DNA from 2 places in the Variovorax sp. PAMC28562 genome. Region 2 is predicted to be linked to the other one. Evidence: riboswitches for the same ligand, from Rfam matches in the RefSeq annotation. Region 2 holds a riboswitch; the other holds the start of a gene.

Region 1 (3,682 bases), 890 kb from region 2:
GTCGCGGTTCTTGACCACGTCACGCCATGCGTCGCTGCTGCCCGCATCGCGCCAGCGCAAACCGCCCGCAATCAAGCGAACGGCCTGCGATCGGGACGCGGCCATGCCGCGCTCCACCAACAATTGATCAGCGCGCATGCGCTATCAATAGCGGTAGGTGTCAGGCTTGTAAGGGCCGTTTTTATCGACACCGATGTAGGCCGCTTGCGCCGGCGTCAGTTCGGTCAGCATGGCGCCGACCTTCTTCAGGTGCAGGCGCGCGACCTTCTCATCGAGGTGCTTGGGCAGCACGTAGACCTTGCCGGCTTCATACGCGTCGGGCTTGGTGAAAAGCTCGATCTGCGCGATGACCTGATTGGCGAACGACGACGACATCACGAAGCTCGGGTGGCCCGTGCCGCAGCCCAGGTTCACCAGGCGACCCTTGGCCAGCAAAATGATCTTCTTGCCGTCCGGGAAGGTGATGTGGTCGACTTGCGGCTTGATCTCTTCCCACTCGTACTTCTCGATCGACACGACATCGATTTCGTTGTCGAAGTGACCGATGTTGCAAACGATGGCCTGGTCTTTCATGGCGACCATGTGGTCGTGCGTGATGACGGACAGGTTGCCGGTCGCCGACACGAAGATATCTGCCTTGTCGGCAGCGTATTCCATGGTCACGACCTTGTAGCCTTCCATTGCAGCCTGGAGCGCATTGATCGGATCGACCTCGGTGACCCATACCTGCGCCGACAAGGCGCGCAGCGCTTGTGCCGAGCCCTTGCCCACGTCGCCGTAGCCCACGACGACCGCCACCTTGCCGGCGATCATCACATCGGTTGCGCGCTTGATGGCGTCGACCAGAGATTCACGGCAACCGTACAGGTTGTCGAACTTGCTCTTGGTGACCGAATCGTTCACGTTGATGGCGCGAAACTGCAGCGTGCCGTTCGCCGACATCTCGTTCAGGCGATGAACGCCCGTGGTGGTTTCTTCGGTCACGCCGATGATCTCGGCGGCTTTGCGGGTGTACCAGGTGCTGTCGATAGCGATCTTGGCCTTGATCGCGGCGTAAAGGATGCGCTCTTCTTCGCTGGTCGGGTTCGCGAGAACGCCCAGGTCTTTTTCAGCGCGCTGGCCCAAATGCATCAGCAACGTGGCGTCGCCGCCGTCGTCCAGGATCATGTTGGGGCCTTCGCCCTTCGAGCCCTTGGGTCCGAAGTCGAAAATGGCGTGGGTGTAGTCCCAGTAGTCGGTCAGCGTCTCGCCCTTGACGGCGAACACTGGCGTGCCAGCGGCTGCGATGGCGGCGGCTGCGTGGTCTTGCGTCGAGAAGATGTTGCACGATGCCCAGCGGACGTCGGCGCCGAGGGCTTGCAGCGTTTCGATCAGCACCGCGGTTTGAATCGTCATGTGGATCGAGCCGGTGATGCGCGCGCCCTTGAGCGGGTGCGACTTCGCGAACTCGGAGCGAATGGCCATCAGGCCCGGCATTTCGGTCTCCGCGATGCGGATTTCCTTGCGGCCCCAAGCGGCCAGCGTGATGTCGGCGATGGCCTGATCGGTCAATTTGAGAGGGATTGCGACGGCGGATGCGGATTCGAGAACAGCGCTCATAAGAACTCCAAAGCAAGTTTGAGAATTGCCGCCGCGCTCGGGAAGGTAGACCTATAGATCGACTCACCGCGAGAACAGCGGTTGAGCGTGGTTGCGATGTGGTCCGAGCCTCACGCCTGATGGCGCTGCAACGCTCCTCGGAACGACGAATTTTAGCGCAGACGCCCGATTGCGTGCGTCACCGCCCGGAAGGGTCGGCGTCACCGCCGACAAACCGAAATTCCTGCGGCGCATTACCCTCGTGCGATATGAACACACCCTCCACATCGTCTTTCCGCAGGTTCTCGCCGCTTGCGTCTGTGCTTCTGGCGTCGGCCACGCTGTTCGGCGCAGCCGTCCTGCCGCTCGCCGCCGCTGCGCAGAGCCCGGCGGCCACGCCATCTGCCGCTCCCGCCGCCCCGACCGTCCGAATTCGCGGCACCGTCGTCTACGTAGACCAAAGCAAGGTGGTCGTGAAGGACCGCAGCGGCGAAGTCGTTTCGCTTGCAAGGGTCGCCGACATGCCGATCTCCGAGGTGTACCGCATCAAGCTGAGCGACATCAAGCAAGGCAGCTTCATCGGCACTGCAGCCATGCCGCAGGCAGACGGCACGCAAAAGGCGCTCGAAGTTCTGGTGTTCCCCGAGGCCGCGCGTGGAACCGGCGAAGGCCATTTCCCATGGGACTTGCAGCCGCAGAGCACCATGACCAATGCGACGGTGGCCGACCTCGCCGCGGCGCCGAAGAACGTGCGCGGCGGCCAGCAACTCAAACTCAGCTACAAGGGTGGCGAAAAGACCCTGATCGTTCCGCCGAACGTTCCTGTCGTGACCTTCAAGCCAGCCACCGATGCCTTGCTGGTGCCCGGCGCCAACGTGCTGATCAATGCGCAAGAGCGCAACGGCACACCGACCGCGCTGCGTGTGCTGGCCGGCCGCAACGGCTTCACGCCGCCGATGTAATCGCTGAGCCGAACGGGTCGCGCCGCATACGCTGCGCGACCCAAGGGAAATCCCGCAAGTAATTTTGCGAAGAGGATCACCGCAGCAGCGTTGTCGGGGCGTATCGTGGCGACGGATTTCCGCCGCTTGCAGGCGTGTTGTCCGCCATCCTCAACCTCAGGAGATTCCCATGGCCACCGCCAAGAAAGCCGCTGCAAAGTCCACTGCCACGCAGGGCGGCACAAAGATCCCCAGCCCGGCCGACATGCTCAAGGGCATGGCCGAGCGGCTGCAAAACGTCAACCTGACCGGCGCCGGCAGCAAGTTGCTCGACACCGGCCGCAAGGATCTCCAGGCCGTGATGCAGGCCAACGAAAAGTCATACCAGGGCCTGCAAACGGTGGTGCAGCGGCAGACCGAAATGATCAAGAGCGCCATCAGCGAATGGCAGTCGGCAGCGAAGGCGATGCCCGGTAAAGACCCGAAAGAAAATCTTGCCAAGCTCGACGAACTAGGCCGCGCCTCGTTCCAGCGTGCCATCGACGACATCAAGGAGCTGGCCGACCTGGCGGCCAAGTCGCAGAAGGACGCCTTCGAAGTCGTGCGCCAGCGGGTGCAGGACAACGTCGACGAAGTGACCAAGCTGCTGCAGCGCAAGTGATTGGTGCTGCCGGCGCGCTCGACGCGACCGGCATGACCACGGCTTTGTGGCGTCGCGCTAGCCCCGTGCGAGAGAAGCCAGGAGCGCATCCGTAAAATCGGGCAATCCCCCCGCAGATTGCCCACTTTGTCTTTCGCCTCCGAAACCCGTCGCCGTCGCACTTTCGCGATCATCTCCCACCCAGACGCCGGCAAGACCACGCTCACTGAAAAGCTCTTGCTGTTCTCAGGAGCGATTCAGATTGCCGGATCGGTCAAGGCGCGCAAGGCCACGCGGCATGCCACATCCGACTGGATGGAGATCGAAAAGCAGCGCGGCATTTCGGTCGCCTCATCGGTCATGCAGATGCTGTACCGCGACCACGTCATCAACCTGCTCGACACGCCCGGCCACAAGGACTTTTCAGAAGACACCTACCGCGTACTCACCGCGGTCGACTCGGCCCTGATGGTGATCGACGCGGCCAACGGCGTCGAAGCCCAGACGCGCCGCCTGATCGAAG
Region 2 (3,682 bases):
TTGCCGGCCACCGCGCTCGCGCAATTTGCCTGCCGCATGGACCTGGGCCGCCACGCGTGGGCCGAGCGGCTGGCCCAGCGTGCGGTGCGCGTCGGTGTGCGGCTGGAGGTGACCGAGGTGGCCGACATTCCGATGCATGCCTCGCAGATGCGACAGGCACTGCAACAGGTCGAGCGGCTGGTGATGGAGCTGTACGGAGAAGCGCTCCAGACCGGCCTCGCGAACGCCTTCAACGCAACGGGTCGCAACACATCCCGGGCACGTTTGCCGCTCGGTGAACTGCCGGAAGCGCTGCAGGGACCACTCGGTCGGGTGGCGCACCATGCATCCGGATTTTTGGATGCGTTGCGTGTCATCGCGAGCGCGTTGCGAGCCGAAATGCGCGACCAGCCCGCGCTCGCCCGCCGGCTGTCCGCCATGTATGCCCAACTCGGCGCGCTGGCGCCACGGCTCGAACAGACACTCGACACCGCTCAACTGCTGCTGCGCGACGCAACGCCCGGTGCAGCGCCGGCCGCCAAATGGTTCACGCTGGAAGTCGATGGCGACCTGGCCACGCTGCAAGCCCACGCGAGTCCGTTGCTGCCCGGCGCGACGCTGCGCAACAACCTGTGGAACAAGGTGCGCGGCGCAGTGCTCACATCGGCCACGTTGACCAGCTGCGGACGCTTTGATTTTTTCTTGCGCGAGTCGGGGCTGCACGGTTTGCACGAGGAAGGCGTCGCGACCACGCTCGAAGTGCCCAGCCCGTTCGACTACGCCAAGCAAGGCAAGCTCATCGCGGTCGAGACCCGAGCCGATCCGCGCGAAGCTGCCGCCTATGTCGCCGAGATGGTGAAAGCCTTGATGCGCGATCTGGCCGATGTGCGGCACGGTGCGCTCGTGCTGTTCACCTCGCGGGAGCAATTGCGCATGGCCGTCGAGGCGCTGACGTCCCGCCTGAAGTCCATCGTGCTGCTGCAGACGGCGATGCCGCGCCAGCAGTTGATGGCCACGCACCGCCACCGCGTGGCCGAGGGCCTGCCTTCGATCATCTTCGGCATGCAGTCGTTTGGCGAAGGGCTGGATCTGCCGGGCAAGCTGTGTGAGTCGGTCTTCATCGCCAAGCTGCCGTTCGCATCACCCGACGATCCGGTGAGCGAAGCGCGCGCCGAGTGGCTGCGTACAGTCGGCCGCGATCCTTTCACCGAGTTGGTGGTGCCGGCCACGGCGATCCGTTTGGCGCAGTGGGTCGGTCGCGCGATCCGCAGCGAGGACGATCGGGCGAGCGTGTACTGCTATGACCGGCGGCTGGTTCGTACGTCTTATGGGCAACGGTTGCTGCAGGGCTTGCCGGCGTTTGCGCTGACGACTGTGTGTGCGGCGGAGGTGGCGGTGGTCGTTTGACCAAACCCTCACGCGGCATCGACGATCCGAAAGCCGCCTAAAATTGAGTCTCTCGAGGAGCGTTGCAGCGTTGACCGGTCTTTCTCAAGACCCGGTCACGTCAGGCTCGGGATCGCAACGACGCTCACCTGATTTCAAAAATCTACAGGTGAGCCCGTGTCCCAGATGTCCCAGATGTCCCCGAACTCCGAGTCCCCAGAGACCTCAGGTACCCCGATTCCTCCGCCGCTGATGCTCTCCGGCCTGGAGCCGGTCACCATCGGCGAGGGCGCCTTGTTCGTCAACATCGGCGAGCGCACCAACGTCACCGGTTCGAAAGCATTTGCCCGAATGATCTTGAACGGTCAGTTCGAGGAGGCGCTCGCGGTAGCACGCCAGCAAGTCGAGAACGGCGCGCAGGTAATCGACATCAACATGGACGAGGCCATGCTCGACAGCAAGGCTGCCATGGTCCGGTTTCTCAACCTGATCGCCAGCGAACCCGACATCGCGCGGATGCCGATCATGGTCGACAGCTCCAAGTGGGACGTCATCGAAGCGGGGCTGCGCTGCATCCAGGGCAAGGGCATCGTCAACTCGATCTCGATGAAAGAAGGCGTCGACGGCTTCAAGCGGCAGGCCAAGCTGGTGCGGCGTTACGGCGCGGCAGCGGTGGTCATGGCGTTCGACGAAAAGGGCCAGGCCGACACCTACCAGCGCAAGATCGAAATCTGCGAGCGGGCCTATCGCATCCTGGTCGACGAGGTCGGCTTTCCGCCTGAAGACATCATCTTCGACCCGAACATCTTCGCCATCGCGACCGGCATCGAAGAGCACAACAACTACGCGGTCGACTTCATCAACGCGACGCGCTGGATCAAGCAAAACCTGCCGGGCGCACGGGTGTCGGGTGGCGTGTCGAACGTGAGCTTCAGCTTTCGCGGCAACGACCCGGTGCGCGAGGCCATCCACACTGTATTTTTGTACCACGCCATCAAGGCGGGCATGGACATGGGCATCGTGAATGCCGGCATGGTCGGCGTGTACGACGACCTCGAGCCGGTGCTGCGCGAGCGGGTGGAAGACGTGGTGCTCAACCGCCGCGAAGACGCTGGCGAGCGCCTCGTCGAAGTGGCCGAGACGGCCAAGAGCGGCGCCAAGGACGAGAGCAAGAAGCTCGAGTGGCGCGGCACGTCGGAGCATCCGGTGGCGGTCGACCAGCGGCTGTCGCATGCGATGGTGCACGGCATCACCGACTTCATCGTCGACGACACCGAGGAGGCCTACCAGATCATTTTGGCGAAGGGCGGCCGGCCGCTGCACGTGATCGAAGGGCCGCTCATGGCCGGCATGAACGTCGTGGGCGATCTGTTCGGCCAGGGCAAGATGTTCTTGCCGCAGGTGGTCAAGTCGGCCCGCGTGATGAAGTCGGCCGTGGCGCATTTGCTGCCCTACATCGAGGCGGAAAAACTGCTCGACGAAGCCGCGGGGCGCGATGTGCGCACCAAGGGAAAGATCATCATCGCGACGGTGAAGGGCGACGTGCACGACATCGGCAAGAACATCGTCACCGTCGTGCTTCAGTGCAACAACTTCGAAGTGGTGAACATGGGCGTGATGGTCCCGTGCCACGAAATTCTGGCGCGCGCCAAGGTCGAGGGCGCCGACATCGTGGGGCTCTCGGGCCTCATCACGCCGAGCCTCGAAGAGATGCAGTATGTCGCCGGCGAGATGCAGCGCGACGACCATTTCCGCATCAAGAAAATCCCGCTGATGATCGGTGGCGCGACCACCAGTCGCGTGCATACGGCCGTCAAGATCGCGCCGCACTACGAGGGCCCGGTCGTCTACGTGCCCGATGCCTCGCGCAGCGTGAGTGTGGCGCAGAGCCTCCTTTCGGACAACGCGACCAAGTACATCGAAGAACTCAACGCCGACTACGAAAAGGTGCGACTGCAGCACGCCAACAAGAAGCAGATACCGATGTGGTCGCTGGCGAAATCGCGGGCCAACAAGACGCCGATCGACTGGAAGAACTACACGCCGCCGGTGCCCAAGTTCATCGGTCGCCGCGTGTTCAAGAACTACGACCTGACCGAGCTCGCCAAGTACATCGACTGGGGCCCGTTCTTCCAGACCTGGGACCTCGCGGGTCCGTTTCCCGCCATCCTGAAAGACGAGGTGGTCGGAACCGAAGCCGTGCGCGTGTATGCCGACGGTCAGCGCATGTTGAAGCGCCTGATCGAAGGGCGTTGGCTCAGCGCCAGCGGCATCGTCGGTTTCTGGCCCGCCAACACGGTGAACGACGACGACATCG

The links. A riboswitch is a leader RNA that binds a small molecule or an ion and turns the genes downstream of it on or off. The one in region 2 is predicted to bind S-adenosylhomocysteine.
Region 1: it holds a riboswitch for S-adenosylhomocysteine, as region 2 does, so the genes downstream of both, ahcY (adenosylhomocysteinase) here and metH (methionine synthase) in region 2, are expected to answer to the same signal.

What each region holds. Positions count from the first base shown of each region.
Region 1 covers NZ_CP060296.1:441,137-444,818, forward strand. The annotation lists gene H7F36_RS02195 (TlyA family RNA methyltransferase) at 1-138, opposite strand, end outside; gene ahcY (adenosylhomocysteinase) at 145-1,599, opposite strand; S-adenosyl-L-homocysteine riboswitch at 1,676-1,744, opposite strand; gene H7F36_RS02205 (hypothetical protein) at 1,848-2,540, shown strand; gene H7F36_RS02210 (phasin family protein) at 2,710-3,180, shown strand; gene H7F36_RS02215 (peptide chain release factor 3) at 3,307-3,682, shown strand, end outside.
Region 2 covers NZ_CP060296.1:1,328,485-1,332,166, forward strand. The annotation lists gene dinG (ATP-dependent DNA helicase DinG) at 1-1,386, shown strand, start outside; S-adenosyl-L-homocysteine riboswitch at 1,436-1,519, shown strand; gene metH (methionine synthase) at 1,561-3,682, shown strand, end outside.